Regions from separate parts of the Halopseudomonas sp. MFKK-1 genome, predicted to be linked through region 2. Evidence: predicted binding sites of a transcription regulator. Region 2 holds the regulator's gene; each other region holds the start of a gene.
What was found. Region 2 encodes FliA, which starts transcription of late flagellar genes. Its sites were predicted from a motif close to CTAAAGTTTNNNNNNNNNNNGCCGNTAA; they were not measured.

Region 1 (10,589 bases), 1.3 Mb from region 2:
ATCCACACCGCTGTCGTCAGGCGGCGGGCCATCCAGCCAGTCTGCTGGCGGCTCGTCCTGCGGTGGCCGATACGGCGCCTTCGGGTTCAGCGGGCGTGGTGTTTCTGGCGCAGGATGCTCGGGCACCTCGGCTGACGGGGCTGCCGGCGCGGGCGCGGGTTCTGTCTGCGACACCGGAGCAACTGTTTCAGGCGACACCACGGGTGCAGGTGCAGGTGCAGGTGCAGGTGCAGGTGCAGGTGCAGGTGCAGGTGCAGGTGCAGGTGCAGGTGCAGGTGCAGGTGCAGGTGCAGGTGCAGGTGCAGGTGCAGGTGCAACAGGAGTCTGAGCGACAGCTGCAGGAGCGGCAACCGACTCAGCGGTTGGCGCCTTGGTGTGTGCGGACTCAGTGCTGGCTGAACTGGGTCCTGTCGACTTTTCCGGCTCTGGCGGCGCTGACTGATCCGGTAGCGCGCCGGGCGTCACCGTAATACCACCGGAGGCGGCATCAGCAAGCGTACCCGGGCGAAACGCCAGCATTCTCAGCAGCGCCATTTCGAAACCGCCACGCGGCTCCGGTGCCAGAGGCAGATCACGGCGGCCATGCAGGGCGAGCTGGTAGAACAGCTGCACATCCTCGGCGCTGACCTTGCCGGCCAACGCCAGCACACGCTGCTGATCACCCAGGCTGTTGTCCGTTGCCTCGGGCACCACCTGCGCCATGGCTACGCGCTGCAGGGTTGAAATCAGCTCGGCCAGCACACCGGCAAAATCCACGCCCTGCTCTGCCAACTGCGCCGCGGCGGCCATCAGGCCACGGGCATCACCGGCAACCAGCGCGTCCAGCACGCCAAATACCTGAGCATGGTCGATGGTACCCAGCATGCTGCGCACCTGCTCAACCCGCAGCTGGCCATTGCCAAAGGCAATCGCCTGGTCGGTCAGACTGAGCGCATCGCGCATTGAGCCATCAGCCGCACGCCCGAGCAGCCAGAGCGACTCCTCGTCAAAGCCGATCTGTTCCTCACCCAGCACGTGACGAAGATGCTCCACCACTTTTTCCGGTGGCATGTTCTTCAGCGCGAACTGCAGGCAACGGGACAGGATGGTGACAGGCAACTTCTGCGGGTCGGTTGTTGCCAGCAGAAACTTGACATGCTCCGGCGGCTCTTCCAGCGTTTTCAGCAGCGCATTGAAGCTGTGGCTGGAGAGCATGTGCACTTCGTCTATCAGGTAGACCTTGAAGCGCCCGCGCGACGGCGCGTACTGCACATTCTCAAGCAGCTCGCGGGTGTCCTCGACCTTGGTGCGACTCGCCGCATCCACCTCGATCAGGTCGACAAAGCGGCCCTGATCGATCTCCAGACAGGCCGAGCACTGACCGCAGGGTTCAGAGCTGATGCCCCTTTCGCAGTTAAGACACTTGGCCAGAATCCGGGCGATGGTGGTCTTGCCGACCCCGCGGGTACCGGTAAACAGATAGGCGTGGTGCAGCCGGTTGTTATCAAGCGCATTGATCATGGCCTGCAGCACATGGGTCTGGCCGACCATCTCGCGGAACAGGCGGGGCCGCCACTTGCGGGCTAGTACCTGATAACTCATTGGCTCTGTTGGTATCCGTTGGTCTAAAGCGAGCGAGTAATGTACCCAAGCAGCGGCTACAATGCGAGCGCAAGACGCCAATGCCGGCGATTGTTACCCATGACAGTCCGCATCAGGCATCACGACCGGGCGCATCCGGCCGGGGCGAGGGCCTGCCCACGCTTTCTCGCCAGCTGCAGCGAGCTCCTTCAATATTCCACTTAAAGGATCCAGCCAACTCATGTCGGCCCTGAGTAATCTGTCCATCAAGCTACGCCTTGTCATCCTCAGTGCATTTGCCCTGATTCTGCTGATCATACTGAGCATCGTTTCGGTAAATGCACTCAGCAACGCTGCCAAATCCCTCAAAACGGTCTACCACGATCGACTGATTCCCACCGGCCAGTTGGGGCGCATTGAACTGGCCGTACAGACCATTCAGACAGAGTTGCTGCTGTCAGCACAGCATAACCCCAGCCATCCCCTGCGCAGCAGCCACCAGCACCCACTGGATCAGCACCTGAATGTTGTTGACGGCGCTGTGAGCCTGATCAAAAAGGATTGGAGCGCCTATCTGTCAACGCACCTAACGGCCGAGGAGAAGCAGTTAAGCGACACCGTCGATGCGCAGCTTGAACGCATGCTGACCCAGGGTGCAGTGCCTGCCCTTGTGGCTCTGCGGCAAGCGGACTTTGCCGCAGCCAACCAAATACTGCTGACCACGCTGTGGCCTGAGGCCGGCACGTTGGCAGGCACGCTCGAGCAGTTGCTCGAGCTGCAGAGCGCCATCGCCGAGCAGGAGTACCAGAACGCCGAAACCAGCTATCAGAACACGCTGATAATCGCGGCTATTACTACCCTGGTCGCCCTCACCGCACTGCTGCTGATGTCCTGGAGCATCATTCACGGTATCAGCGCTTCCGTCACCCGACTGGAGCTGGCCAGCACCCGGCTCGCCGACGGCGACCTGACCAGCCGCGCCAACGACCGCAGAACCGATGAGCTGGGACGCATCAGCCAGGCCTTCGACCGCATGGCAGAACGCTTCCAGAACACCATCAACCAGGTGGCCGGCTCCAGTGGCCAACTTGCCGCTGCGGCCGAGGAAACCTCGGCAATCAGCGTGCAAACCGGCAGCGGCGTGCGCCAGCAGCAGCATGAAGTCGAGCAGGTAGCGGCCGCGATGCACGAGATGACCACCACAGTGCAGGACGTGGCGCGCAATGCTGCCGAGGCCGCCGATGCGTCACATCAGGCCGAACAGGAAGCCCAGCAGGGCCGCCAGCTGGCCACCCGCACCATCGATGCCATTCAATCCCTGGCAGAAGAAGTGGAGCGCGCCGCCCAGGTTATCCAGCGGCTGGAACAGGAAAGCGACAGCATCAGCTCGGTGCTGACGGTGATTCAGGGCGTCGCAGAGCAGACCAACCTGCTGGCGCTCAACGCAGCCATCGAGGCCGCCCGCGCCGGAGAGCAGGGCCGCGGCTTTGCGGTGGTGGCCGACGAGGTCCGAGCGCTGGCCTCGCGTACCCAGCAGTCCGCATCCGAAATCCAGCAAATGATCACCCGCCTGCAGGAAGGCACTGGCGAAGCGGTCAGCGTGATGCAGATCAGCCGCGACAAAGCCAAACAAGGGGTAGATGCTGTTGGCCTGGCAAGCGATCGCCTGCTGGCGATCACCGACGCCGTGACCCGCATCAATGATCTCAACGTGCAGATTGCGTCGGCCGCGGAAGAGCAGTCATCGGTCGCGGAAGAGATCAATCGCAATATCAACAACGTCAGCGATATTGCACAGCAAACCAGCACGGCGTCGGAGCAGAGCGCAGCCACCAGCGAAGAGCTCGCACGCCTGGCCAGCGACCTGCAACAGCTGATCGGACGCTTCCGCGTCTGATCCACTGCATCAGGCAACGCCGGACCCTCAAGGCCCGACGCTGTCCTGTGCAACCCACCTGAATGACCAACCTCAGCATAGAACCGCCGATACCCTTCGCTTGGCGGGTAACGGGCATGACTGCGTTTAAGGCTTGATGACGACAGCGGGTATTGAGCGAACGACGAATCTCGCGTCTGCCGATGACCGGACGCAACGATTGCGGCACCGCAACACGGCAGTAGAAGACAGGGTGACGGGAAAGCTGGAGCCAGGAGGGTAAGGCCTGCATGTACCACCTCTTGTACCACCTGCACAAGAAACGGAAAAAGCCTTATAAATCAAATATTTGGAGGCAACCCCACCAGCCACACCCCGGCACACGATATGACCGCTGCGGCTGCTCCCTTCCGGGCCTGACCGGGTTCACGGCTGATCATTGCGAGGGGACCGGTGGGGCCACCATAGCGACCTGAGCTTGCTCAGGCCGCGCTATTGTAACGGCTTATGCTCAAGTTACAACCCGAATATCAGGTTTTGAAGCGACCAACCTGTTGCTGCAGGTTGGCAGCCAGGCGTGCGAGCACGTTACTGGCATCACGACTCTCCTGAGACGACTGCGCAGACTGGTTGGACAGATCACGAATGCCGCTGATGTTGCGGGCGATATCTTCGGTGGTCTGACTCTGCTCCTCGCACGCGGCGGCGATCTGCGCCGCCATGTCGTTGATGCGCATGACGGAGGCGGAAGTCTCGTTCAGCGAAGATTCGGTGGTACCGGCCTTCTCGACGCTCTGTGCTGCGAGCTGGGCACCACGCTGCATGACGGCAACAGCCTGTCCCGTGCCGCTCTGCAGCTTCTGGATCATTTGCTGGATATCACGGGTGGAGTCCTGGGTACGCGCCGCCAGTGCACGGACCTCGTCGGCCACCACCGCAAAGCCGCGGCCCTGCTCGCCGGCGCGAGCGGCCTCGATGGCTGCGTTGAGCGCCAGCAGGTTGGTCTGCTCGGCAATACCCTCGATCACACTGAGCACGCCGCCAATCTTGTCGGTGTCCTGCTCCAGATTGTTGATCACACCAGCAGCCTCTTCAACATCGGCGGCCAGGCGTCGCAGATCGTTCATGGTGGCTGACACCACATCGGACGCAGAGTGCCCCTGACGGTCTGCCTCACGGGCGGCATCAGCAGTACTATGCGCGTTGTCGGCAACCTCGTGGATGGCAGCGCTCATTTCCGTCGCTGCGGTACTGACCTGGTCTACCGCCATGTACTGCTCGTTGACCAGTTTCTCCTGCCCCTCGGCAATTGCACTCATCTGCTCGGCAGCCGAGGCTACCTGCAGGGTCGATTCGGCAACGTCGCGTATCAGCCCCTGCAATTGCTCCAGAAAGGCGTTGAATGCCTTGCTCAGCTGGCCCAATTCGTCATTGGAGTGCACCACCACGCGGCGGGTCAGGTCGCCCTCGCCGTCTGCAATGTCGCGAATGCGCTGCAGCAGCTCACGCAACGGGTTGGTAATCAGGCCGGGGAAAAATACGATCATCAGAAAGCACACGACGGCACCGATGGCCAGCACCACCGTCACCCGAGCATGGCTTGCAGCGACATCCGCTTCAGCTTCAGCCGCTTCCGCTTCAGCCTGCTGGTTGATCAGCTCGGTCATCTTGTTGATCAGCTCACGCGCCCGCGAAAACTGCTCATAACCCTGACCGTAGCTGCTATCACTCGCCCTGGCTGCATCGCCGGAACGTGCCAACCGGACGTTCTCGATTGAGGTGGCTTTCCAGACAGCAAACGCCCTGGCGAATTCATCCGCCAGCGCACGCCCTTCCGGCGTTTTGGTAGCAGCGGCGTAACGCGCAATGCGATCACTGGCCTGTTGCATGTTGTCAGTGTGCTCTGCATCCAGCCCGCTTGAGACCACGCCTTCAATAATGGCCCGCTCGGCCGCCAACGCCTGATACATGTCTCGATCGGCTTCGAGCACCACCGAGCTGCGCGGCAGCAGGTCGGTCGAGACACGTACCAGGCGCGACTCGACCTTGGAGACAGCCCAGAATGCAGACAGACCAAGGACCACAAACAGTGCGGCCAGAATCAGAATGGGAAGGGTCAATTTCCAGCGGAAACTCAAATCACGGAAGACACTAAGCATGGCTCTTTTTCACTCTTGTCAGCACGGCAGGCAGGACTCGAAAGGACGAGTCCGCGATAACTCCCTGGAGGCAGGCTCGGCTTGGATCATTAAACATCACACCGACAACAGCCAACGCGCGCCGTCACGCACACGTCAATTTTTTGCTTCCTGAAATGAGTATCGACCATGAGCGCCAAAGCATGAGTGCTTTTTAGTTGTTTTTCTCATAAAAAACAGGGCGCTTACAAAGAAGTCTTAGACTGGTCTCAGTTGGCACCTGTAAACAGCCAGGCGCTCATCAGCGGAATGTACAGCAGCGCGACAAGCGTGCTGAGCAGCGCGGTGCCGGCAACCTGCGCGGGATGGGTGTCGAGCAGCGTGGCTATGACAACCGTATTGGCGGCAATGGGGGTGATGGAGATCAGCATGATCGCCTGATAGACGGCGACGTCGTAGACCTGAAACAGACGGGCATCCAGCGCGCAGAATGCCAGCGCCAGCAACGGCCAACTGACGAACTTGCCCAGCAGCGCCAGCCCGGTAAAGCGCAAGTCTCCGGCCAGACCGCGGAAACTCAGAATGCTCATACCGATAATCATCATGCCGAATACGCTGTAGGCACCGCGCAGGTTATCGAACAGCGGCTCGAATGCATCCGGAATCTGCAGGCCGGCACTGTTGAGGCCAACCGCCAGAAAGAAGGCGTATAACGACGGCAGCCGCACTACCTTGAGCAGACAGTCCCGAATGCCGTAGCGCCCGCGCGCGGCCAGATAAAACCCGACGGAATTTTCGAACAGGGTGGTGCCGAGCATGCAGACGATATAAATCGCCAGCCCCTGCTCACCGAACAGCAACAGCGCAACCGGAATACCGAAGTAACCGGTATTACCGGTTCCGACCGCAAGCGGGATCATGTTGGCGCCGGCCCCTGGAAACCAGCGTTTGGCGATCTGCAAATGCGCCCAGCCGGTCAGACTGCACAGCGCGAAGGTCAGAAACGGCAGCAGGATGACTTCAGCAGACAGCGGCGCGTGCATCACCCCGGAAAACACCACCGACGGCGTCACGATATACATCATGATGCCAGCGATGTGCCGGCCGCTGGCATCCAGATAGCGGCCGGCTAGCCAGCCAAGACCAACCGTCACATAGAGCGGCAACAGTTTGTAGAGTAAGGCAAGGGCGGCCAGCATGAGGGCTCCGCAGCGAACAGTCGGTGCCGCAGTCTAGCAGCCCCGACACGGCTTAGTCGGCGATCAGATACACCCGCTCGGTCAGCGAACGCATGCCCTGGCTGGCAAACACGGTGTGATCGGCCAATACATCCTTCTCTTCGAGCACCTCGATACTGCAGCCCGCGTACAGTTGCCGTACTTCGGTATCGGACACGCTGAAAGGCGGCCCGGGGCGCTGCTCCTGCGGATAATCCAGGGTCACCAGCAGCAGACGCCAGCCCGCGGGCAGCAGTGCGCGTTGATGGGCAACGTAACGCGCACGCATTTCCGGCGGCAGCGCAATCAGCGCCGCGCGATCATAAATTGCGCCGATTCCCTGCAGATGCTCGGGCCGGAGTGCGAAGACATCGCCGCAATACAGCGTAAAACCGGCGCCCTCGGCCACCTCAAACTCCCCCTCCGTTTGCCATTGCAAATCCAGCCCATGCTCGTCGGAGAAACTCTCCAGCGCGCTGCGCGCCAACTCAACGCCCCGAACCGGGTGCCCCTGGCTGCGCAACCAGATCAGATCAAGCGATTTACCGCATAAAGGCACCCAAACCGGAGCCTCTGCATCGACTCCGAGCTGCGGCCACCAGCGCTGCAGCAGCGGATTGGTTGACGCCTTGTGAAACCCGATTTCCCCGCGCTGCCAGCGCTCATGCCAGAATGCCGCATCCATCCTGCTTTCTCCCTACGTTGCAATGCGTTGACTATACAGCAATTTTTTTACCGCTCCGGGCCATAAACGATATAGTGAACGCGTTCCATCCACCCGCTCCGAGCTGCTCCCATGGACTATATCAACACCCTCTTTCTGATCGGTGCAGTGCTGCTCTGCTTCAGCGTGCTCGCCAGTTCGCTGTCGTCGCGTCTGGGCATCCCGCTACTGCTGATCTTCCTGATCATCGGCATGCTGGCCGGGGTGGACGGTATTGGCCGTATTCAGTTCGAGGATGCCAACACCGCCTTTCTGATCGGCAGCCTGGCATTGGCGATCATTCTGCTTGATGGCGGCATGCGCACACGGGTGGAAAACTTCCGGGTGGGGCTGTGGCCCGCCGTGTCCCTGGCCAGCCTCGGGGTGCTGATCAGCGCCGCGCTGACGGGTGCGCTTACCGCTTGGCTGCTGGAGCTGCACTGGCTGCAGGGCCTGCTGCTTGGTGCCATCGTCGGCTCCACCGACGCCGCTGCGGTGTTCTCGTTGCTGCAGGGCAAGGGGCTGAACCTGAAACAACGGGTTGGCGCAACGCTGGAGATCGAGTCGGGTTCCAACGATCCGATGGCGATTTTCCTGACCATTACCCTGGTCGAAATGCTTGCCAGCGGCCAGACCAGCTTCAGCTGGTCCTTCGCCCTGCTGCTGATTGAACAGTTCGGTATCGGCGCACTCTGCGGGCTGGCCGGCGGCTTCGGCCTGGTCTGGCTGGTCAACAGGGTGACGCTGCCAGCCGGCCTGTATCCGCTGCTGATCACCAGTGGCGCCATCATGGTGTTTGCCGCGACCAACAAGATTGGCGGCAGCGGCTTTCTTGCCATCTATCTGACCGGGCTGATCCTGGGCAACAACCGGGTACGCAACCTGCAGAATATCCTGCAGGTGCAGGACGGTATGGCCTGGCTCAGCCAGATCGGCATGTTCCTGATGCTAGGTCTGCTGGTAACGCCCAGTGAAATGGTCATCATCGCCCTGCCGGCGGTGTTGATTGCGCTCTTCCTGATTTTCATCGCCCGGCCGATTGCGGTCATGATCTGCCTGATCCCGTTTGTGTTTTCCTGGCGCGAGAGGTTGTTTATCGCCTGGGTCGGCCTGCGCGGCGCGGTGCCGATCATCCTCGCAATCTTCCCCCTGCTGGCGGGGCTCGAGCAGGCGCAGCTGCTGTTCAACCTGGCCTTTGTGGTGGTGCTGGTCTCATTGCTGCTGCAGGGGTCTTCACTGCCGCTGGCTGCACGCCTGTGCAAGGTAGAGATTCCGCCGCAGCCTGAGCCGCTGCAGCGCACCAGTCTGGATACCGCCATCGACGGCGACTTTGAACTGCTGATCTACCAGCTGGACAACGCCAACTGGTGCGTTGGCGTTGCCCTTCGGGACCTGAAGATGCCCGGAGAGACACGCATTGCCGCACTGTTCCGCGGCAATCATCTGATGCACCCGACCGGCAGTACTCAGCTCGCCCTGGGCGATGTGCTCTGCGTTGTGGGACGGCCGCGCGATCTGCCGGCGCTGTCAAAACTGTTCAGCAAGGCGCAACCGCCTCGCTATCTGGAAAACCGCAGCTTCTTCGGCGACTTCATCCTCGAGGGCGAGACCACACTGGGCGACGTTGGCAAGTTCTATGGCTTCGCCGTCCCGGAGGATATGCGCCAGCTCAGCCTGGCGGCGTTTTTCAGCCGCCAGTTCGGCGGTCATCCGGTGGTGGGCGATCAAATCGAGTGGGAGGGTCACACCTGGGTGGTTGCCGCCATGGACAACGACTGGATCCTCAAGGTGGGTCTGAAACTGGGCGACGGTGGCAGCCCGCCATTCGGCTTTTGACGGAAGTCGGTTAGGGCACTTGACTCTAACATGATGTCAGGGTTCAAGCTGACCACATACAAACCGTAATGGAGTCACCCCATGACTGAATTCACGCTCCACATCAGCGGCATGCATTGCGCAAGCTGCGTGGGCAAGGTCGAGGCCGCTCTTGCCAATGTTGACGGCATTGACCAGGTCGCCGTCAACCTTGCCGCCGAAACGGCGCGCATCAGCCTGGATGCGCCTGCCACCCTGACCGACGCCGAGAAGGCGCTGAGTCAGGCCGGCTACCCGGCGCGGACCCAGGAAGCCCAGCTGCAACTGGAAGGATTGACCTGTGCCGGCTGCGTGCGCCGCGCCGAGCAGGCCCTTCAGGCGGTTGAAGGCGTGCTCTCGGCCCAGGTCAATCTTGCCAGTCAGCAGGCCCGAGTAACCCTGCTGGACGGCACCGACAGCGACGAGATCCTGCGCGCCTTGCGCAAGGCAGGCTATCCCGGCCAATGGCTGGATGACGCGCGACCCGCCGCCGACAGCGGCCCGAACCTGCCCAGCGAGCGCCGCTGGCTGATTGGCGCTGCACTGCTGACCGCGCCCATGCTGCTGGCCATGATCCCTGCCCTGCTTGGCGCCGGTCACTGGATGCTGCCCGGCTGGTTGCAGCTGATTCTTGGCAGCCTGGTGCAGTTTGTCTTTGGCGCCCGCTTCTATCAGGGCGCCTGGCATGCGCTGCGCAATCGCACGGCCAATATGGACCTGCTGGTCGTGCTCGGCACCAGCGCCGGCTGGCTGCTCAGCAGCTGGAACCTGTTCGCCAGCGGCGGCCACTCGCCTCACCTCTACTACGAAGCCTCGGCGACCATCGTCACCTTCATCCTGCTCGGGCGCTATCTGGAAACCCGCGCAAAGGGGCAGACGCTGGAGGCGATCCGCGCCTTGACCTCACTGCGTCCGGATGTGGCGCGGCTGCGCGATGCCGATGGCGAGCGTGAAGTGCCATTGAGCCAGATCATTCCGGGTGACCAACTGGTCGTCCGGGCCGGTGAGCGCATCCCTGTCGATGCAGAGGTAATCGAGGGCAGCAGCCACGTTGACGAATCCATGCTGACCGGTGAAAGCCTGCCCGTCGACCGCAGCCCCGGCGATGCGGTACGCGCCGGCAGCCTGAATCAGGACGGGCTGCTGGTGATTCGTACTAAAGCAGTCGGCAAGGACACCCTGCTCGCGCAGATCGTGCGCATGGTTGAAAGCGCGCAAAGCTCCAAGGCCCCGATCCAGCG
Region 2 (10,589 bases):
TCACTGGTGCCGTCAGGACTGCCAGCACCGATAGCGTCATTGTTCTCGCGGGTAATACCGCGCGGCAGTTCCGAGCCGATCTGAATCGGGTCAACCGAGCGCTGCGGCTGGTTGAAGGCACCGACCAGCGTATCGGATAACACCTTGTACTTGCCCTCGTTGACCGAGGAGATGGAGTACATGACAACGAAAAAGGCGAACAGAAGCGTGATGAAGTCCGCGTAGGACACCAGCCAGCGCTCGTGATTCTCATGCTCTTCCGGTCTGGATCGGCGCATCGTTCAACCTCTAATCCAGAAAGCCCTCAAGCTTCATTTCGATCGACCGCGGATTCTCGCCCTCGGCGATCGACATCAGGCCTTCGAGCAGCATTTCGCGGTATTTGGACTGCTGCAGAACCACCGCCTTGAGCTTCGCAGCAGCCGGCAGCATGAACAGGTTGGCGAGCGCCACGCCGTAGATGGTGGCAACAAAGGCAACCGCAATGCCGGCACCCAACCGCGACGGATCAGCGAGATTGCCCATCACATGAATAAGCCCCATCACCGCCCCGATAATACCAATGGTCGGCGCATAGCCACCCATGCATTCGTACACCTTGGCCGCCATCAGATCGCCGTGTTCCTTGTTGACCAGATCGACTTCCATGATGCTGCGCAGCGCTTCGGGCTCGCTGCCGTCAACCAGCAGCTGCAAGCCCTTGCGGGCAAAGTTGTCAGGCTCCAGCTCGGCCATGCTTTCCAGCCCGAGCAGCCCTTCCTTGCGCGCGATGGTGCTCCAGTTGATAACCTGGCTGATACCCTCACGCATGCGGTTGGCCGGCGGGAAGATGATCCAGGGCAGAATCGCCAGCGCCCGCTTGAACACGGTAAGCGGCGTTTGGATAAATGCAGCACCCAGGGTGCCACCAATGACGATCAGGCCTGCCGGACCGTTGAGCAGCGCGGTAGCGTGACCACCTTCGAGGTAGTTACCACCGATGATAGCGACAAACGCCAGAATGACGCCGATGACGCTAAGGATATCCATCAGCTGAGCTCAGCCAGGTAACGACCGATTTCATCCAGGTTATAGATGCCATCAGCCAGATTAGCCTTGGCAACAGCCATCGGCATACCGTAGATCACGCAGCTGGCTTCGTCCTGGGCCCAGACCGAACTGCCGGCCTGCTTGAGCATGCGTGCGCCCTCACGACCATCAGCCCCCATACCGGTAAGAACCACCGCCAGCACCTTATCCTGGAAAGCCTTGGCGGCCGAACCAAAGGTCACATCCACACACGGTTTGTAGTTCAATCTCTCATCACCGGGCAGAATGCGCACAACGCCACGCGAATCCACCATCATCTGCTTACCCCCCGGTGCCAGCAGCGCCCGGCCGGGACGCAGCACGTCGCCGTCCTCAGCCTCCTTGACGGAAATCCGGCACAGCTTGTCCAGCCGCTCGGCGAACGCCTTGGTGAAGGCAGCCGGCATATGCTGGACCAGCAGCAACGGAGCAGGAAAATTCGCCGGCAGTTGGGTCAGTACTTTCTGCAGCGCCACCGGCCCCCCGGTCGAGGTACCAATGGCCACCAGCTTGTAGCTCCGCTTGCGCGGGGCCGGACTGTTTTTCACCGGTGCCGACGGTGCGGGTGCAGCGGTCGGGCGCGCAGGGGCACTGCTCGACAAGCCCGAAGCCGGGCGCGAGGCCAGCCCGGGTGCGGGGGCAGCAGCGGGCGACGGGGTGGAGTGCAGACCGAGCGAGCGACGGTTGGTTCGGGCCAGGGCGGTAACCCTCTCGCACAGCATCTGACGCACCTTGTCAGGGTTGCGCGAAATGTCCTCGAAGTTTTTCGGCAGATAATCGGCCGCACCGGCGTCAAGCGCATCCAGGCTGACGCGGGCACCCTCGTAGGTAAGCGAGGAGAACATGATCACCGGCGTCGGACAGCGCTGCATGATCTGCCGGACGGCTTCAATGCCGTCCATGACCGGCATCTCGTAGTCCATGGTGATCACATCCGGGTGCAGCGCCAATGTCTGCTCGATGGCCTCACGACCATTGTTGGCAGTACCGACTACCTGGATTTGCGGATCGCCGGCCAGAATCTCCGTCACCCTGCGGCGAAAGAAACCCGAATCGTCGACCACCAGAACCTTAACCGCCATACCCTCTCCTGACCTGCGTCCTGCACATGAACTGATTCATAACTGTTTTGGCGGGCTTGCAGCTTCCCGCAGACAACACTTGCTTAAGCCTTTGAGGGACGCGCGGCGCGCCCCGCAGCAGGCTATCACATGCGTCGCGCATAACGCTTGAGCAGGCTCGGAATATCCAGAATCAGGGCAATACGACCGTCGCCAGTAATGGTTGCCCCAGCCATTCCGGCGGTACCTTGCAGCATACGCCCGAGCGGCTTGATGACCACCTCTTCCTGACCAACCAGCTGATCGACCACAAAGCCGACACGCTGGGTACCCACCGACACGATCACCACACTGGCCGCCGAATGATCGCTGGTATCTTCCACTCCCGGCATCAGCCAGTGCTTGAGATAGAACAGCGGCAAGGCTTTCTCGCGCACGATGATCACCTCCTGACCGTCCACCACGTTGGTGCGGGACAGGTCGAGGCTGTAGATCTCGTTGACGCTGACCAGCGGCAGCGCGAACGCCTGGTCGGCCAGCATGACCATCAGGGTCGGCATGATGGCCAGGGTCAGAGGTACCTTGATTGCGATCCGCGAGCCCTGCCCCTTGGTCGACTCGATGCTGATCGTGCCGTTGAGCTGGGAGATCTTGGTCTTGACCACGTCCATGCCGACACCACGGCCGGATACGTCGGAGATTTCCGTTTTGGTCGAGAAGCCCGGCGCGAGGATCAGATTGAAGCATTCGGAGTCGCTGAGACGGTCCGCTGCGTCCTTGTCCATCATGCCTTTCTCGACCGCCTTGGCCCGCAGGATTTCAGGGTCCATGCCACGACCATCGTCGACGATGGTCAGCAGAATATGGTCACCTTCCTGCTGCGCAGCCAGCACCACCTTGCCCGTCCGCGGCTTGCCTGCGGCTTCACGCTCGTCCGGCAATTCGATACCGTGGTCTACCGAGTTGCGCACCAGGTGCACCAGCGGATCGGCCAGCGCCTCAACCAGATTCTTGTCCAGATCGGTCTCTTCACCAATCAGCTCAAGATTGATTTCCTTCTTGAGGTTGCGCGCCAAATCGCGAACAACCCGGGGGAACCGGCCGAAGACCTTCTTGATCGGCTGCATGCGCGTTTTCATGACCGACATCTGCAGGTCGGCCGTGACCACATCCAGGTTGCCAACGGCCTTGCCCAGCTCTTCATCACCGCTGGCCAGACCCAGACGCACCAGGCGGTTACGCACCAGCACCAGCTCACCGACCATGTTCATGATTTCATCCAGCCGGGCGGTATCGACGCGCACTGTGGTGTCAGCCGCTGGCGCCTCGGCGGGCGCAGCCGACTTGGCCGGTGCGGGTGCGGGTGCTGCGGCCTTGGCCGCCGGCTTCGCTGCAGCCTTGGGCGCAGCGGGCGTTACCGGCTTGCTGGCAGCAGGTTGTGCAGCGGGCTTGGCAGCCTCGGACTGGTCGGCCTTGGCGTCAGCAATACCGGGGGCAGCACCCTTGCCGTGGAGCTGATCAAGCAGCGCTTCGAATTCGTCGTCAGTGATATGGTCATCGGAACTGTCGGCAGCCGACGTCTCCGGTGCAGCAGCAGGTGCTTCCTTGACACCCGGGGCAGCACCCTTGCCGTGCAACTGGTCAAGCAGCGCCTCAAATTCATCGTCGGTAATGTCGTCACCGTCAGACGCCGGCCTGGACGATTCAGCGGCTGCCGGCTTGCCTGTCGCAGCTGCCGGCGCCTTGCCCGGGCCATGCAGTTCATCCAGCAGGGCCTCAAATTCATCATCGGAGATCTCATCGGCGCCAGCGGTGGACGCTGTCTGGGCAGCAGCAACAGAGGCTGCGGCAGCCGCACTGCCATCACCATGCAGGGCGTCAAGCAACTGCTCGAATTCATCGTCGGTGATGTCACCCTCGGCAGCGGCAGGTGCCGCAGCGTCAGCCGGACCAGCCTCGGGCTCCGGCTCAGGCTCAGGTGCTTCTGCAGCAGGCGGCTCGCTTGTTGCCTCATCCGCCGACGCGGGCTGAGCCAGGGCGGCCAACGCATCCAGCAGAGCAGGCGCAGCAGGAGTCGGCTCCTCGCTCTCTCGCACCTGGGCAAACATGCCATTGACCGTGTCCAGCGCCTGAAGAACGACGTCCATCAACTCGGGCGTGACGGTACGTTCGCCCTTGCGCAGAATATCGAATACGTTCTCGGCGATATGGCAGCAGGCAACAAGGGCGTCCAGCTGGAGAAAGCCGGCCCCGCCCTTTACGGTGTGAAAGCCGCGGAAGATAGCGTTAAGCAGATCCATGTCGTCGGGCCGGTTTTCCAGCTCGACCAACTGTTCGGACAACTGCTCGAGAATCTCGCCGGCCTCGACCAGAAAGTCCTGGAGAATCTCTTCATCCGCATCGAAACTCATGCACCCACTCCCCTCGGGCGTGTTATCGGAAGGCCACGCAATGCCGCCTTGAATTTCCATCTCGGCGCTGCGCAGTCACTCAACGTTGCTGCCAGGCAGCGACCTTGAGCAGTCAGACCGGCCGCGCGCTCAGCGTGCGGCAGTTACAGCTGACATCAGAATCCCAGGCTGGAAAGGAGGTCATCAACCTCATCCTGACCGGAAACAACGTCTTCCCTTTTATCGGCATGAATTTGCGGACCTTCACCCCTGGAGGAGGATTTTTTTCCGTCCTCGGGAGATTCACCATGATTGATGCCGGTAATGCGGTCGACCTGTCCCGCCATTCGGACCAGGTTGACCAGGCTCTCTTCGACATCATGCACAAGCGTAGTCACACGCTTGATCACCTGGCCGGTCAGATCCTGATAGTCCTGAGCGAGCAGAATATCGTTCAGATTGGTGGACAGATCCTTGCTGGTCGATTCGGTCTGCTCAAGGAACTCGCCTACCCGGCGGTAGAGGTCGCGAAACTCGTCCGCCGCCATCTCCCGGCGCTGCAGCCGCTGCCAGTCTGCCTTGAGGGCGTTCGCCTGCTGCCCCAGATCAGCGACCTTGGGGACGCTGGCCTCGACCAGATCCATGGTCCGGTTGGCCGCCTTGTCGGTCAGCTGAACCACATAGTCCAGCCGGTCAGAGGCATCGGATATCTTGGAAGTATCGTTGTCACCACCCAGCGCGTGGGTCGTGTCGATCTGAAAATTGACGATGGCATTGTGCAACGCGCGGGTGAGCTGCCCTACTTCGTGATAAAGACCACGGTCGCGTGCCTGATTGATGGCATGAATGACCAGCAACGCTTCACCGAAGTTGCCGCTCTCAAGGTGACCAACCAGCTGGTGCGCATTGTCCTTCAGCGAATGCTCGAATTCCTGAGCGGTCGCCTGGCCGGGATCCTTACTCAAAGCCATAACCTGTACCCCGGTTGATTATTATTTAGCCTGAACTCGCTCAAAGATTTTTTCGATCTTTTCTTTCAAGGCCTGAGCCGTAAACGGCTTGACCACATAGCCATTGACGCCCGCCTGCGCGGCTTCAATGATCTGATCTCGCTTGGCCTCGGCCGTTACCATCAGCACCGGCAGGTGCTTGAGCCGCTCGTCGGCCCGCACAGCGCGTAACAGGTCAATGCCGCTCATACCGGGCATGTTCCAGTCAGTCACCAGGAAATCGAAACTGCCGCTCTGCAGCATCGGCAACGCGGTGTTGCCGTCATCGGCTTCGGCTGTGTTGGTAAACCCAAGGTCGCGCAACAGGTTCTTGATGATGCGCCTCATCGTCGAAAAATCATCAACGATGAGAATTTTCATATTCTTGTCCAAGTCGACCTCCGTACAAACCAGGGAATGTGCAGGCCTGCACCCCAAAAACCCATCGCAAATAACCAATCAAGCCGTAAAAGAAGCTCTGATCAATCAGCTGGAAGCCAGCAGGCTGATCGGATGCACCCTCGAAAACGCCACCTGGACGTCCGGCCCGAAGCCACTACCTGTCGAGCAATCCGAGCATTGTCCGGATGTTGACGACAAAATCAATCATTTCGCCAGCTCATCAGCTTCGAGCGCAACCTAGCAGCACATTGACTGTGCAACTGACTGACCCTGGATTCACTGACACCCAGCACGGCGCCGATCTCCTTGAGGTTAAGCTCCTCATCGTAATAAAGCGACAGCAGCAGTCGCTCGCGCTCGGGCAACGTGTCGATTGCCTCGATCAAAGCCGCTCTGAAACGCTCATCCTGCAGCCCGGACGCCGGTTCCTCGCCGCCCTGCACATCTGCCGGCGCACCCGACTCAAGCAGATCATCAAAGCTGAACAACTTGCTGCCGGCGGTATCGCTGAGAATCGTATAGTACTCTTCCAGGCTCATCTCCAGCTCGGCGGCAACTTCGTGATCCTTGGCGTCACGCCCGAGCCGCGCCTCGACCGCGCGCATCGCATCACTGACCATCCGCGTATTGCGGTGTACCGAGCGTGGCGCCCAGTCGCCCTTGCGCACCTCGTCCAGCATCGCACCGCGAATGCGGATGCCGGCATAGGTTTCGAAACTGGCGCCCTTGCCGAAGTCGAATTTGCGGGAGGCTTCCAGCAGCCCGATCATACCGGCTTGCATTAGATCCTCCACCTGCACACTGGACGGCAGCCGCCCCAGCAGGTGGTAGGCAATTCGCTTTACCAGCGGCGCATACTGCTCGACGAGTCGATCCTGCTCACCGCGAGAACTCTGTGCTCGTGTATACATGCTCAATCCGCCAGCCTGTGCTGTCATAGGCCAGACCCTGTCGGTTGCACCAGACGTTCGACGAAGAACTCCAGGTGTCCTCGCGGGTTGGCCGGCAGCGGCCAGGCATCAACTTTCTGTGCAATGGCGCGAATTGCCAGCGAGGCCTTGCTGCGCGGAAAAGCTTCAAACACCGCGCGCTGCTTTTGCACTGACTTGCGCACCGCCTCATCAAACGGAACGGCTCCGACATACTGAAGTGCAACGTCAAGAAATCGATCCGTCACCTTGGCGAGCTTAGCAAACACCATGCGGCCCTCCTGCGGCGTGCCGACCATATTCGCCAGCACGCGGAATCGGGTCATCCCGTAATCACGGTTGAGCAGCTTGATCAGGGCGTAGGCATCGGTAATCGAGGTTGGCTCGTCACATACCACGACGAGCACCTCCTGCGCCGCCCGCACGAAGCTGACTACCGAATCACCAATGCCGGCCGCCGTATCGACGATCAGCACGTCGATATTGTCACCGATCTCGCTGAACGCCTGAATCAGGCCGGCATGCTGCTGGTGGTTGAGGCTCACCATGTTGGCGGCCCCCGAGGCGGCCGGCACAATACGAACGCCGCCGGGGCCGGTGACCAGAACGTCGCGCAGATCGCACTTGCCCTCCAGCACGTCGGCCAGCGTTGCCTTTGGCTTGAGCCCCAGCAGCACGTCAACGTTGGCGAGACCAAGGTCAGCGTCGAGCAGCACAACGCGCCGTCCCATCTCCGCCAGAGCAAGGCTGAGATTCACCGACACGTTGGTCTTGCCGATGCCACCCTTGCCCCCGGTGACCGCGATTACCTGAACCGGATGTTTGCTGCCCATCTGCGCTGATTACCTTAATCCTGTGAAATTGCTTAACTGGCCCGCTGGCTGTTCATCATACCGGCAAATACGTCGGCCATGGTCTGATCTGCCGGCGCATCATTACCTGCCATACTAACTGCACGACTCACCAGCTGATGCCCGACGGCGCGGCTGATATCGTCGGGAATGCGCTGGCCATCTGCCAGATAGGCTACCGGCAAACCCTGCTCCATCGCCAGCCCCAGCGATTCACCGAGCGTTGCGGCCTCGTCCACTTTCGTCAGAATGCAGCCCGACAGACCGCACGCCTTGTAAGTATGGTAGGCCGCTTTCATCACCCGGTGCTGGCTGGTCGCCGGCAGCACCAGCAGATTGCGTACCCGACGCCCCTGACTGGCCAGGGTGTCGAGCTGGCCGCGCAGGTAGGGATCGTTGGCCTGCAGGCCGGCAGTATCAATCAGAACCAGGCGCTTGCCGGCGAAATCGGCCAGCACGTCATTGAGATCCTGCTGCTCGTCCACCACCTTGACCGGCACATTGAGAATACGGCCCAGGGTGCGCAACTGTTCGTGTGCGCCGATACGATAGGTGTCCATGGTGACCAGAGCAACGTGCTGACTGCCGTGCTTGAGCACGTAACGCGCAGCGAGCTTGCCCAGGGTAGTCGTTTTGCCGGCACCGGTGGGGCCGACCAGCGCGATCACGCCGCTGGCATCGAGCGGCTCTTCGCGCAGCACCGGCACACGATGCGCCAGATAGGCCAGCAGCATGCGCCAGGCCTGACGCGGATCACTCACGTCAGAAACCTGACGCAGCAGATCCTGACTGACTTCGGCCGGCAAGCCCATCTGGGTCAGACGGCGCCAGAGACCGGCCTGTTTCGGCTTATGCTGATTGAGCTGCCCCCAGGCCAGACCACCCAGCTGAGACTCCAGCATTTCCCGCAGCCCGGCCAGTTCGGCGCGCATGGCGCTGAGGCTGGCATCTTCAACGGCCGCTGCCGCCGGCGAGCGCTCCGCAGCAGGCCGGCTGGCTGCAGCCGGTGCCGCCGGCTCAACCGGCTCCTGAATCAGCCGATCCAGCAGATCACGGGCCTCCACAGAACCCTGGCGAGCCGCGTGGCGCATGCTGTCACCAAACAGCTGGCGGTTGACCAGCGGCTGGTCGTGGGAAGCCATCTCGCCCACCTCCAGCTCGGCGCGCGCGGCAACGATGCGCTCCTGGGTCTTTTTCAATTCAGCATCCAGACCCGGTGTCGGTGCCGTCAGACGGGGCGCCTCGTAGTCCAGCGCAGCGGTCAGTTCAACGCCACCGGCCACCCGGCGATTGGCGATGATCGACGCATCAGCGCCCAGCTCATCGCGAACCAGCTTCATCGCCTGGCGCATGTCTGCGGCAAAGAAACGTTTGACTTTCATGGCTGACCTCGTCGCTTTTCTGGCACCGCCCGCTGGCGGTTGCTGTCATTCATTCAGAGTGCTGCAGTTCAGTTCTGGCCAACCGTCGCAATGATGGTGACCTGCTTGCTGTCCGGAATTTCCTGGTAGGACAGTACATGGGCGCCCGGGGCTGCGTAGCGTACAAACTTGGCCATCATCATTCGAATCGGCCCCGCCACCAGCAGTACTGCCGGCTTGCCCTGCACTTCCTGCCGTTGTACGGCATCAGACAGTGAGCGCTGCAACTTCTCGGCCATGCCAGGCTCCAGCAACATACCGTCGTCGGCGCCCTGACCGGCCTTCTGCATACTCTGTAGCAACATCTGTTCCAACCTTGGCTCCAGCGTGATCACAGGCAGCTGAGAGTCAAGCCCCACAATGCTTTGCACGATTGAACGTGACAACGCGACACGCACCGCGCCGATCAGCGCGCCGGTATCTTGACTCTTGTTCGAGTTGTTGGCGATGGCCTCGGCGATGGTCCGGATGTCACGAACCGGCACCTGCTCCTGCAGCAGGCCCTGCAGCACCTTGAGCAGGTTGGACAGGGAGATCAGCCCCGGCACCAGCTCCTCGGCCAGCTTCGGCGACGCCTTGGCCAGCACCTGCATGAGCTGCTGCACTTCCTCATGACCAATCAGCTCGTGGGCGTGCTTGTAGAGAATCTGGTTGATATGGGTGGCAACCACGGTGCTGGCGTCAACCACGGTATAGCCGAGTGACTGCGCCTGATCCTTCTGGTTAGGCTCAATCCAGACTGCGTCCAGACCAAACGCCGGATCCTTGCCGGGCACACCCTTGATCTCGCCAAAAACCTGACCCGGGTTGATCGCCAGCTCACGGTCGGGGTAGATCTCGGCCTCGGCCACACCCACGCCCATCAGCGTCAGGCGGTAGGCATTGGGCGCCAGATCAAGGTTGTCGCGGATATGGACCGAAGGCATCAGAAAGCCCAGATCCTGCGAAAGTTTCTTGCGAACGCCCTTGATCCGCGCCAACAGCTGCCCACCCTGATTGCGATCAACCAGCGGGATGAGTCGATACCCGACTTCAAGCCCGACCATGTCAACCGGGGTCACATCATCCCAGCCAAGCTCGCGGGCCTCCGGCGCCTGAACGGCCGGCAACTGGGCCTGCTGACGCTCTTCCTGCACCTTTTCTTCCTCCTTGGCCTGCTGACGCTTGGCGATGAGATAGGCACCCGCCGCCGCAATCGCACCGAGACTGAGAAAAGAGAAGTGCGGCATGCCAGGGATAAGCCCCATGACGATCAGAATCGCCGCAGCCACCGCCAACGCCTTGGGCGAGGCAAACATTTGACGCTGAACCTGCGCCCCCATGTCTTCCGAGGAGGAAACCCGGGTCACCATGATCGCCGCGGCAGTCGAAAGCAGCAGCGACGGGATCTGGGCAACCAGGCCATCACCGATGGTCAGCAGCACATAGATGCGACCGGCTTCGGCAAATGGCAGCCCGTGCTGCGCCATGCCGATCGC
Region 3 (10,589 bases), 140 kb from region 2:
GGTTGTTCAGGCGGCCTGGCGGATCGGCAGTCGGGTGTTGCATAACCGCTGGCTCTGGGCAATTGCGCTGGCCGCTTTCGTAGCGATATTCGCCTTGCAGCTACCTTTTCCTCTGATCGTGCTGGCGGCGGCGTTGGCTGGCACCGTTGGCGGGCGATTGCTGCCGTCGGCCTTTTCGCCTTCTACGGCGGCTCACGCGCCGTCTGACGGCGGCGGGGATGCGCTGTTGAATGATCACAGCCCGATACCCGAACATGCCCGCTTCAGCTCATGGCGTTTGGCGAAGCTGCTGCTGATCGGAGCTGCGCTTTGGGTCTTGCCGATGGGGCTGCTGACGTTATGGCAAGGCTGGCATGGGCCGTTGACCCAGATGGCCTGGTTCTTTACCAAGGCAGCCTTGCTGACCTTCGGGGGGGCCTATGCTGTGCTGCCCTATGTTTATCAGGGTGCTGTACTGCAATACGGCTGGCTCTCGCCGCTGCAGATGATCGACGGGCTGGCGCTGGGCGAAAGCACCCCGGGGCCTTTGATCATGGTGGTGGTGTTTGTCGCGTTTCTTGGTGGCTATCAGGGCGCATTTTTAGGTGCTGATCAGGCGCTGGCTGCTGGCATGCTGGCGGCGCTGCTGGTCTGCTGGTTCACCTTTCTGCCGTCGTTTCTGTTTGTGCTGGGCGGTGCGCCGCTGATCGAAGCTACCCGTGGCGAACTGCGTCTGACTGCCGCCCTGACTGGCGTAAGTGCTGCTGTTGTGGGCGTTATCGTCAATCTGGCGCTATTTTTCGGCTGGCACGTTGTCATGCCTGCCGAGACTGCCGGGCCGGACTGGCTGGCACTGGGCATCGGGCTGATCGCGGCCGGTCTGCTGTTTGGGAGGGGCTGGACGGTGCTGCAGACCCTGCTGCTTGGTGCTGCAGCAGGGCTCTTGCTGGGTGTATCAGGGTTGTTGTCCTGATACCGCTCAGGCGGCTGAGGTCGCCGGGCCGCCGAGGCGGTTCATCAGGGTGCGCAGCAGCACGCCGTAAAGCGGCAGGAACAGCAGCATGCTGATGAGCAGTTTGATGGCATAGTCGACGGTAGCGATCTCGACCCAGTGCTCGGCCATGAACGGATTGCTGCTGTGCCAGAAGGCGACCGAGAAGAAGGCGAAGGTGTCTGCCAGGTTGCCCAGCACGGTCGACAGGCTTGGTGCGATCCACCAGGCCTTGATACGGCGCAGCCGGTCGAATACCTGGATGTCCAGCAACTGGCCGATCACGTAGGCAACGAAACTGGCCAGCGAAATGCGCAGCACGAAGTCATTGAACGACAGCAGTGCGTCGATGCCGCGGTAGCTGCCTTCCTGAAACACCACCGACACTACATAGGACGCAACCAGCGCCGGCAGCATGACGCGCGCAATAACGCGGCGCGCAGCCTGTTTGCCGAGCAGGCGAACGGTCAGATCGGTAGCCAGGAAAATGAACGGAAAGCTGAAGGCGCCCCAGGTGGTGTGGTAACCGAACAGGGTGATCGGCAACTGCACCAGGTAATTGCTGGCGATGATGATGGCAATGTGAAAACTGATCAGCAGTGCGAGCGCGCGGCGCTGCATGCCGGAGGTAAGTACGGTCATGGTCTGTCCTTTTTTACGATTCGAGTCTGCTGACTCGCCGTTTTGTCAGATGGGGTGAGGGAACCCATGTCGTTCGGGGTCGAACGGCGCGCAATTGTACCGGTTTTGCACGGATTGACCAGCGTATTCGCTGCATTCCGACCGGCGGAGCAAGCTCGCCGGCCGGGATCTGCTTACTTGGCAGCTTCGTACAGGCCCTGAACGCGGGGAGCAGCAGAGCGCAGTGTCTCAATACGGCCGGAGGAAGAGGGGTGGGTGCTCATGAATGCCGGTGGCTCGCCCTGCGATGCGGCCTGCATTTTTTGCCACAGAGTCACGGCAGCCTGCGGATCGTAGCCGGCGCGTGCGGCCAGCTCCAGGCCAATCAGATCGGCTTCGCTCTCGTTGGCTCGACTGTTCGGCAGCGTCAGGCCATATTGCACCGCCATCTGAGCAGCCTGACTTCCGCCTTCGCCCAGGCCCAGCAGGGCGCTGGCCAGTTGGGTGCCCATCTGGGTGGCATAGGCTCGAGAAATAGCCTCGCGGCCATGCTCGCGCAGGGCGTGGGCAATCTCGTGCCCCATGATCTGGGCTATTTCGGCATCGGTCAGTTGAAGGCGATCGATAATTCCCGAGTAGAACAGAATCTTGCCGCCGGGTGAGCAACTGGCATTGAGCTGGTCATCCTTGATCAGGTTGACTTCCCAGTCCCAGCTGCTGGCATCGGGGCGGAAGTGCGGGACCTGTGCGATCAGCTTGGCAGCGATACCATTGAGTCTGCGCACGGTGGCAGCGCTGGTATTCAGCAGCCCCTGCTTTTTGGCTTCAGCCAGGGTCTCGTTGTACGACTCGGCAGCCATCTGGTTGACCTGCTCGCTGGACAGGCCGCTCATCATATACTGGGTGCGGTTGACGCCGACGTTACCGCCTTGAGTGGTCTGCACGCTCTGACAGCCAACCAGCAGCACAACAGGCAGGAGAAGGGTGAATCGCAGTCGCATTGGGCTCTTCCTTGCAAAACGAAGTTGAAATTCGGCCGATGCTCCGCCTGGAAGCACCGGCCCCGCGTTATCGGTTGGCAGCGTCTTCGATGCTGTCGCCGACCTTCTGAATGTCCTTGCCCAGCCCTTCCATCGTGTTGCAGGCGCTCAGGCCGGCAAGACTGAACAGGACAGACAGCAGCAGTACCCGTGATCTCTTCATGCTCTATTCTCTCATCAGGCGTAAAATAATGTTGCAGGCCTCTGGGGAACAGCCCCGCGGGCATTCAACGGTGAAAGATTACGTTATTGGACCGGTATTTGGACAATTGTATGCAACGGGCTGCAGATTTTTATGCTGTGGCCGATATTACGGATGAACCGGTGTCCTGCGCCGCTCTGTCGTTCCCACGTCGAGGTATTTCATGAAATTCAGGTCAATTCAGCTTTCCATTACTGTGCTGGCAGGTGCCTGTCTGTTTATCGCTGTTGGCGTCATGACGCTTTACTCGGTTTATTCCGCCGAACGCAGTCAGGCGTTGGTGCAGGAACGGTCGCGGGTGTTGATCGATGATCTGGTCAGGGACCGCGTGATGGCGATAGCGGGTGGTGAACAGGCGCGTATTCGTCGCTATCTGGAGTATCCGCTGACGGTAGCCACGCAATTGGCGCAGCTCAACTCGATGTTGGGACAGATTCAGGATGACGGGATGCCGGCGTTGATGATGGGGCGCGAGGAAATGACCCGCGTAATCCGCATGACGCTGGAGCAAAGCCCGCAGCTGTGGGATGCCTACGTCGGCTGGGAGCCAAACTCGCTGGATAACCTGGACAGCTTTTTTGAGGGAGTTGAAACCGACGGCTACAACGGCACAGGGCGCTACATGCCCATGTGGTTCCGTAACGAAGATGGCAGCCTGTCGCTGGAAGCACTCGGCGATATGGAGAATGAAACCATCCTCGAAAACGGCGTGCGTACCGGCGAGTATTATCTTTGCCCCCGTGAAACGCTGAAGCCCTGTGTAGTTGACCCAGCCCCTTATGAGGTTGGCGGCAAGACAGTGTTGCTTGCCTCCTTTACTGTGCCGATCGTCAGCGACGGTGAGTTCATGGGTATCGCCGGTGCCGATCTGTCGATGGAGTTTCTGCAGCAGATGCTGCATGAGAGCAATCAGGATCTCTACGACGGCCAGGGCGAGCAGGCTCTGGTGAGTGCTTCCGGGCGGCTGGTTGCGTTCACGGGCGAGGGTGCCAAGCCGGGCGATCATGCCTCTTTGGTGCTTGATCAAATGGAAATGGACGCCATTACCGCTGTGGGCAGGTCCAACGAGCCGCTTTTTCAGATCGAGAGTGAAGGTGTGGATCATCTGCAGTTGATCATGCCGGTCACGCTGCCGGGCACAGATGTGCGTTGGTCGCTGCTTATCAAGTTACCGCTTGCGGTGGTCATGCAGGACTTCAATCAGCTCGATACCGAGCTGACTGACATGCGCCAACAGGATTCCATGCTTTTGACCGGCATCGGTCTGCTGGTTGCGCTGGCGGGTCTCGGTGTGATGGTGTTGCTGGCTTACGGTCTGGCCAAGCCCGCGCGCCAGCTGGTAGCCATGCTGGACGATATTGCCAAGGGCGAAGGCGATCTGACCAAGCGTCTCAATGTGGATCGGGCGGATGAGCTGGGTGATATCGCCCGGGGCTTCAATGCGTTTCTCGACAAGCTGCAGGGCATGATTCGTGAGGTTGTCGGTTCGGTTCAGCAGGTCACCGATGCCTCGGAACACACCGCCGACATCGCGCTGCGGACCAATGACGGGGTACAGCGTCAACTCAGCGAGATTGATCTGGTCGCGACGGCCGTGACAGAAATGACTGCGACCGCACAAGATGTTGCACGTAACGCCTCGCAGGCGGCCAGCGCGGCTCAAAATGCCGACGGTTCCGCTTCGCACGGACGTGAGGTGGTGCGGGCAACGTCCGAAACCATTCAGAACCTCTCGCAGGATATTCAGCGTGCGGTCGACAGCGTGCAGGCACTGGCACGCGACAGCGAAAATATCACCGGTATTCTGGACACCATTCGCGGTATTGCAGAACAAACCAACCTGCTGGCGCTGAATGCGGCCATCGAAGCGGCTCGCGCCGGTGAGCAGGGTCGCGGCTTTGCGGTGGTTGCCGATGAGGTTCGTAACCTGGCGCAGAAAACCCAGAGCTCGACCGAAGAAATTCAGCATATGATCGAGCAGCTGCAGAATGGAACCCGCGAGACCGTCAAGGTGATGGAGCAAAGCCGTGCCCGCACCGATCAGAGCGTACTGCAGGCGGAAGAGGCGGATGCAGCCTTGACCTCGATTACCCAGGCAGTATCAGTGATCAATGATATGAACAATCAGATCGCGAGTGCCGCCGAGGAGCAGAGTGCGGTTGCCGAGGATATCAATCGCAACGTCATGACCATCGACACGGTCGCCAAGGATGTGGCCAAGGGTGCCGATGAGGCCTCCCAGGCCAGTGCGTCACTGACCAAGCTGGCAGAGCATCAGCGCCGTCTGATCAATCAGTTCAAGGTTTGAGCCGGACCTGCGGGGCTGCAGCAATGCGGCCCCTGGGTAGCCGGGTTGCTGACTGCTGTGCTGACAGGGTAGGCCATCTCGATACGGCTGTCGGCATTCAGCAACAATGGCTGCAGGGCCGTCACCGCCGTGCTCTCGGCCAGCCATATGGCTTGCTCCGCGCTGTTCAGGGCTGCCGGCATACGGTCGCCAAGCCGGTTTGCCAGGCCTTTGGCAGGTACGGTGATCAGCGCGCAACTGTCCCAGTACTGACCGTCATCCAGCTGGTAGCGTTCCCAGATACCCGCCAGTGCCAGCCCGCCTTCCTTGCGCCGCAGATACCAGGGTTGCTTGCGTTGCCCCTGCTGCAGCCAGAGGAAATAGCCGTCGACGGGCAGGATGCAGCGCCGCTGGGCGAAGGCCTGCCGGAACATGGGTTTTTCGTGCAGGTATTCAGCCCGGGCCGAAAAGCTGGCCCGGCTGAGGTCCTTTAGCCAGCCCGGCGTCAGGTTCCACAGGACAGAGGCGCACTCCAGCTGGCCTGCTGTCTTGCGCAGAATCAGCAACGGTTTGCCAGGGGCAATATTCCACTGTGGCTTCCAGTCGTCGGGCATTGTGGTATGGGGCTGATTGAACTGGGCCAGGCGACCGCTCATGGCTGGGGTAGCTCGCTGTCTTCTTCGTTGATGGGGCTTGCCTGGAGATAGGCATGGATCAGCTCGGTACTGCGATCGACGTCTTCGTCTTCAACCCACAGGCCAAGCAGGTCATGCACTGGCAGATCGCCAATGGCCCCCTGCAGATAGCCGCCGCTGATGTGGCTGCGGATGTGATGGTCGGCCAGTACGGCGGTCAGCAAGCTGGCCTCCGCCATGTCGGCGGGACGGTAGATACGCTGCATGCTCAGTCCTGTTCGCGGCGCAGGTCGACGTGATAGTCGTCGCCTGCGTCGTCGATCCATAGGCTGACGTGGATCGGCTGGCAGCAGACCTGACAGTCCTCGGTATAGGATTGGGCTCCACCGCTCAGGTCAAGCAGCAGGGTGATGGGCTCGCCGCAGTGAGGGCAGACCAGATTCGCTTCTTCCAGTGCCTGCACCGTAAAGTCCCCGTACGTCTTGTATGTGACATGCAGTGTAGCTGCATCGTCAATCTGGCGAAACCACGGTGGGCAACGCATAATGCCCGGCTGACGACAAGACTCTGAGGGTGACATGAGCGAGTTCGAGGGCATTCGCCCCTACAACGATGCCGAAGTGCCAGCTGTGCTGGAGCGTCTGCTGTCTGATCAGGAACTGATGCGCATGCTGGCTGGCTACCGCTTCCCGCGCCTCAATCGCTGGCTACCGGGTGTTGCCCGGTCGCTGGTGCAACTGGCGCTCGGACGCGAGGCCCGTGGCGTCGAATCGGTTGATGATCTTCAGCACAGGCTGGAACCCTATCTGGATCGCCTGATAGAAAGCAGCACACTGGCTGTCACCTACAGTGGCCTGGATAACCTGCGCAGCGATCAGCCCCACCTGTTTATCGCCAATCATCGTGACATCGTGATGGATCCGGCGTTTGTCAATTATGCGCTTTACCACGCGGGGCACCCGACGCCACGTATTGCGATTGGAGATAATCTGCTGCAGCGGCCCTTCGTTGCCGATCTGATGCGCCTGAACAAGAGCTTTATCGTGCACCGCTCACTGACCGGTCGGCGCGAGAAGCTGCAGGCTTACCAGACCCTGTCTGCCTATATCAGCCACTCGATTGCCGAGGGGCAGTCGATCTGGATTGCTCAGGCGGAGGGGCGAGCGAAGGACGGTCTGGATGAAACCGATTCGGCGATCATCAAGATGTTCTGCATGAGCCGCAAGGCCGAAGCTGTTGCGGATGTGATTCGCTCGCTGAGCATGGTACCGGTATCGATTTCCTACGAATGGGATCCGTGTGACGGCATGAAAGCGCGCGAGCTGGAGCAGCGTGCGCATGCTGGCAGTTACAGCAAGGAGCCGGGCGAGGATGACCGCTCCATTGCCATTGGCCTGACGGGCTACAAGGGGCGGGTGCATGTGGCGTTTGGCAAGCCGCTGACGGAGGCCTTTGACGATGCCAGACAGGTAGCTGCGGCAGTGGATCGGCAGATTCTGGGTCAGTATCGCCTCTATCCGAGCAACTTTCTGGCATTTGAGCACTCAGGCGAACAGGTGCCAACGGCGCTGTCGAACTGGCGTACGGACTACACAGCCAGCGAGCTGGCGGCCGAGGAACAGCGTTTTGCAGCACGGTTGTCGGCGTTACCCGAGGCGCAGCGGCCATTCTGGCTGCTGCAGTACGCTAACCCGGTGCGCAGTCGCTTGCGGGTGATCGAGGAATCGGCCGGCGTCTGATCGAGGTCAGGTTCAGACGCGGGTGCTGACCAGACTGAGGAGCAGGGCCAGGCTGAGGCAGACGGTGCCGACGCTGTAGAACAGGCGATTGATGCGCTGATCGCGTTGCTGGCTGATGTCGGTTTCGCTGGGTGGCAGGGTCGCCAGGCGCTGGCGGCCGAGGCTGCTGCGCAGTTGGGTCGCAATCCACAGCCAGCTGCCATTGACGGCGAAGAACAGGGCCAGGCCGTTGAGGACCAGCGCCGGGTTTTCAAGGTAATACAACCAAGCTGCCTGCAGCGGGAACATGGCAGAACCTCCGGTGTCTCGGATTCGGGCAACCAGGTTCTATTGGCTTTTTTGTTGGTTACGACGAAACGCAAAAGGAATGTAACGACGCGCCGGAGTGGGCTCGTCTATTAATAAGCGCCGCAGATGTTATGCCAAGAGGCGATTAAATTCGACTCGATCTGTTCAAAATCCGATCAACGGTTACCACCTCCGGTGGTCGGTATTGCCTCTCTGCGAGACTGCGCGCACCCTTGTGAAACGGGCCTTGATGCAAGGCGGACCAATTGAGGTGACGATATGAAAAATCGGTATGTGGTGACTCTGATGCTCGGTGCCCTGCTGGCATTGGGCGGCTGTGCATCTTCGCTGAGCGGCGATGTTTACAGTCGGGATGATGCGCGGGCGCCGCAGACCGTGCGTATGGGGACAGTGGAATCGGTGCGTCTGGTGCAGATTGAAGGTACCAAGACCGTGATTGGCCCAGCCGCAGGGGCGGCCATCGGTGGTGTCGCCGGCAGCTCGGTGGGTGGCGGTCGTGGCAGCGCGATTGCCGCTATTGTCGGCGCAGTGGCTGGCGGCATGGCCGGTGCGGCAGCCGAGGAGGGGATTACCCGTACTCAGGGCGTGGAAATTATCGTTAACGAAGATGGTGGCTATACTCGTGCCTACGTTCAGGAAGTGGTTGAAGGGGTTAATTTTGCCCCGGGTGATCGCGTGCGCATCATGTCGGTGAATGGTCAGTCCCGGGTCGTCAAGTAACGCGCATGGAACCGGAATGGCAGCAGCCAGGGCGCTGCTGCCATAGCGTTGTTACGCATTTTGTAACGGATTCAGCTGCTTGCGTTGCTCGGCGATGGCAGCTTGCCCCTATAATGACGTGCGCCTCCTGACCATGCCCATTCCGTAGTTGCGGTATTGCTGGAACGGGAGCCGCAATGGCCATATAAGGAGTAAGTCCTGCATGACCCTGGCGCTGATCGTCATCCTCCCGCTGCTTGGCAGCCTGCTTCCACTGCTGTTCAAGAATCAAGGGCGTTCTCTTTGTGCCACGATGGCCATGGTTGCACCGGTCATCGGTCTGGCATTGCTCTGGCGGCATGCCGATGCGGTATTCGCCGGGCAAACTCTGATCCAGTCGCGGCCCTGGCTGAGCGAACTGGGGCTGAATATCAGTTTCCGGCTTGATGGCCTGAGTTTCCTGTTTGCCCTGATGATTCAGGGTATCGGCCTGCTGGTTATTCTCTACGCCCGCTACTACCTCTCCAAACACGACCCGATGGGCCGTTTCTTCTGTTATCTGCAGCTGTTCATGTCGGCCATGCTTGGCGTGGTGCTGTCCGAAAACCTGTTGCTGCTGATGGTGTTCTGGGAAATGACCAGCCTGTCATCCTTCCTGCTGATCGGCTATTGGTCGCACTCTACCGATGCGCGCAAGGGCGCGCGGATGGCGCTGGCTGTTACCGGCGCCGGTGGTCTGGCACTGTTGGCTGGTATTCTCCTGCTGGGCCAGATTGTCGGGAGTTACGAGCTGACGGATGTGTTTGCCGCTGGCGAGCAGATTCGTCAGCATGCCCTTTATCCGGTGATTCTGGTGCTGGTGCTGCTCGGGGTGTTTACCAAGTCGGCACAGTTTCCGTTCCACTTCTGGCTGCCGCACGCCATGGCGGCGCCAACGCCGGTGTCGGCGTATCTGCACTCGGCAACCATGGTCAAGGCAGGGGTGTTTCTGCTGGCGCGCCTCTATCCGGCACTCGCTGGCACCGATCTGTGGTTCTACATCGTCAGCAGCGCCGGTATGGCAACGCTGCTGGTGGGCGCTTGTACTGCGTTGTTCCAGCATGACCTCAAGGGGCTGCTGGCCTATTCGACAATCAGTCATCTGGGCCTGATCACCCTGCTGTTTGGTCTGGATACGCGGCTGGCAGCTGTCGCAGCGGTGTTTCATATCATCAACCACGCCACCTTCAAGGCCTCGCTGTTCATGGCCGCAGGGATTATCGATCACGAGACCGGTACCCGTGACATGCGGCGTATCAATGGCCTGCTGCGTTTCATGCCGCATACTGCGGTGCTGGCGATGGTGGCCGCCTCGGCGATGGCCGGTGTGCCGCTGCTCAACGGCTTTCTCAGCAAGGAGATGTTCTTCACCGAGACGCTGGAGCAGCACATGCTCGGTAACTGGAGCTGGCTGATTCCGCTGGGTGCGACCCTGGGCGGGGTGTTTTCGGTGGCCTATTCGCTGCGCTTCGTGCACGACGTGTTTTTCAACGGCAAGCCGGTGAATCTGCCCAAGTATCCGCCACACGAACCACCGCGCTATATGCGCGTGCCGGTCGAAATTCTGGTGGTGATGTGTCTGGCGGTCGGTCTGGCGCCGGGCTTTACGGTGGCGGGTCTGCTGGCGGTAGCGGCGGAGTCGACGGTGGGTAACGCCTTGCCGGAGTACAGTCTGGCGATCTGGCACGGCTTCAACCTGCCTCTGTTTATGAGCTTCGCGGCCATGGTGCTGGGAATTCTGGTCTATTCACTGCGTCGGCCGCTGTTCGACTGGTATGCCCGCCAGCGGGATGTGGATGCCAAGCTGGTATTTGAGGCGGCGGTGCAGCGTCTGGTGCGGGGCGCGGGTCAGATAACCCTGCTGCTGGAAAATGCCTCGCTGCAACGCTACCTCCTCTGCCTGTTGCTGGCCGCACTGGTGGTGACCGGTTTCTGGCTGATCCAGCTGCCGGCGCTGCGGGGGCCGGTTGCCATGACCCCCGTTGACGGCGTAACCCTGGCCGGGGCCGTGCTGACCATGTTGAGTGCGGTTGCTACCGCGTACTGGC

Region 1: the regulator FliA is predicted to act here: its motif matches at 5,755-5,782, upstream of O5O48_RS17120 (methyl-accepting chemotaxis protein).
Region 3: the regulator FliA is predicted to act here: its motif matches at 2,915-2,942, upstream of O5O48_RS10485 (methyl-accepting chemotaxis protein).

The regions. Positions count from the first base shown of each region.
Region 1 covers NZ_CP114836.1:3,710,384-3,720,972, forward strand. Annotated here, with positions in the region: gene dnaX (DNA polymerase III subunit gamma/tau) at 1-1,581, opposite strand, end outside; gene O5O48_RS17110 (methyl-accepting chemotaxis protein) at 1,802-3,457, shown strand; gene O5O48_RS17775 (DUF6538 domain-containing protein) at 3,342-3,728, opposite strand; RNA gene ffs (signal recognition particle sRNA small type) at 3,796-3,892, opposite strand; gene O5O48_RS17120 (methyl-accepting chemotaxis protein) at 3,967-5,595, opposite strand; gene O5O48_RS17125 (AEC family transporter) at 5,844-6,773, opposite strand; gene O5O48_RS17130 (thiopurine S-methyltransferase) at 6,826-7,476, opposite strand; gene O5O48_RS17135 (potassium/proton antiporter) at 7,588-9,330, shown strand; gene O5O48_RS17140 (heavy metal translocating P-type ATPase) at 9,412-10,589, shown strand, end outside.
Region 2 covers NZ_CP114836.1:2,380,631-2,391,219, reverse strand. Annotated here, with positions in the region: gene motD (flagellar motor protein MotD) at 1-278, opposite strand, end outside; gene O5O48_RS11210 (flagellar motor protein) at 289-1,029, opposite strand; gene O5O48_RS11205 (protein-glutamate methylesterase/protein-glutamine glutaminase) at 1,029-2,150, opposite strand; gene O5O48_RS11200 (chemotaxis protein CheA) at 2,276-4,540, opposite strand; gene O5O48_RS11195 (protein phosphatase CheZ) at 4,696-5,490, opposite strand; gene O5O48_RS11190 (chemotaxis response regulator CheY) at 5,512-5,889, opposite strand; gene O5O48_RS11185 (RNA polymerase sigma factor FliA) at 6,111-6,848, opposite strand; gene fleN (flagellar synthesis regulator FleN) at 6,845-7,672, opposite strand; gene flhF (flagellar biosynthesis protein FlhF) at 7,705-9,072, opposite strand; gene flhA (flagellar biosynthesis protein FlhA) at 9,141-10,589, opposite strand, start outside.
Region 3 covers NZ_CP114836.1:2,242,554-2,253,142, forward strand. Annotated here, with positions in the region: gene chrA (chromate efflux transporter) at 1-952, shown strand, start outside; gene O5O48_RS10470 (7-cyano-7-deazaguanine/7-aminomethyl-7-deazaguanine transporter) at 959-1,612, opposite strand; gene O5O48_RS10475 (M48 family metallopeptidase) at 1,786-2,592, opposite strand; gene O5O48_RS10480 (entericidin A/B family lipoprotein) at 2,660-2,794, opposite strand; gene O5O48_RS10485 (methyl-accepting chemotaxis protein) at 2,997-5,141, shown strand; gene O5O48_RS10490 (SOS response-associated peptidase) at 5,126-5,776, opposite strand; gene O5O48_RS10495 (putative signal transducing protein) at 5,773-6,021, opposite strand; gene O5O48_RS10500 (CPXCG motif-containing cysteine-rich protein) at 6,024-6,218, opposite strand; gene O5O48_RS10505 (1-acyl-sn-glycerol-3-phosphate acyltransferase) at 6,334-7,494, shown strand; gene O5O48_RS10510 (hypothetical protein) at 7,507-7,782, opposite strand; gene O5O48_RS10515 (glycine zipper domain-containing protein) at 8,062-8,523, shown strand; gene O5O48_RS10520 (monovalent cation/H+ antiporter subunit A) at 8,726-10,589, shown strand, end outside.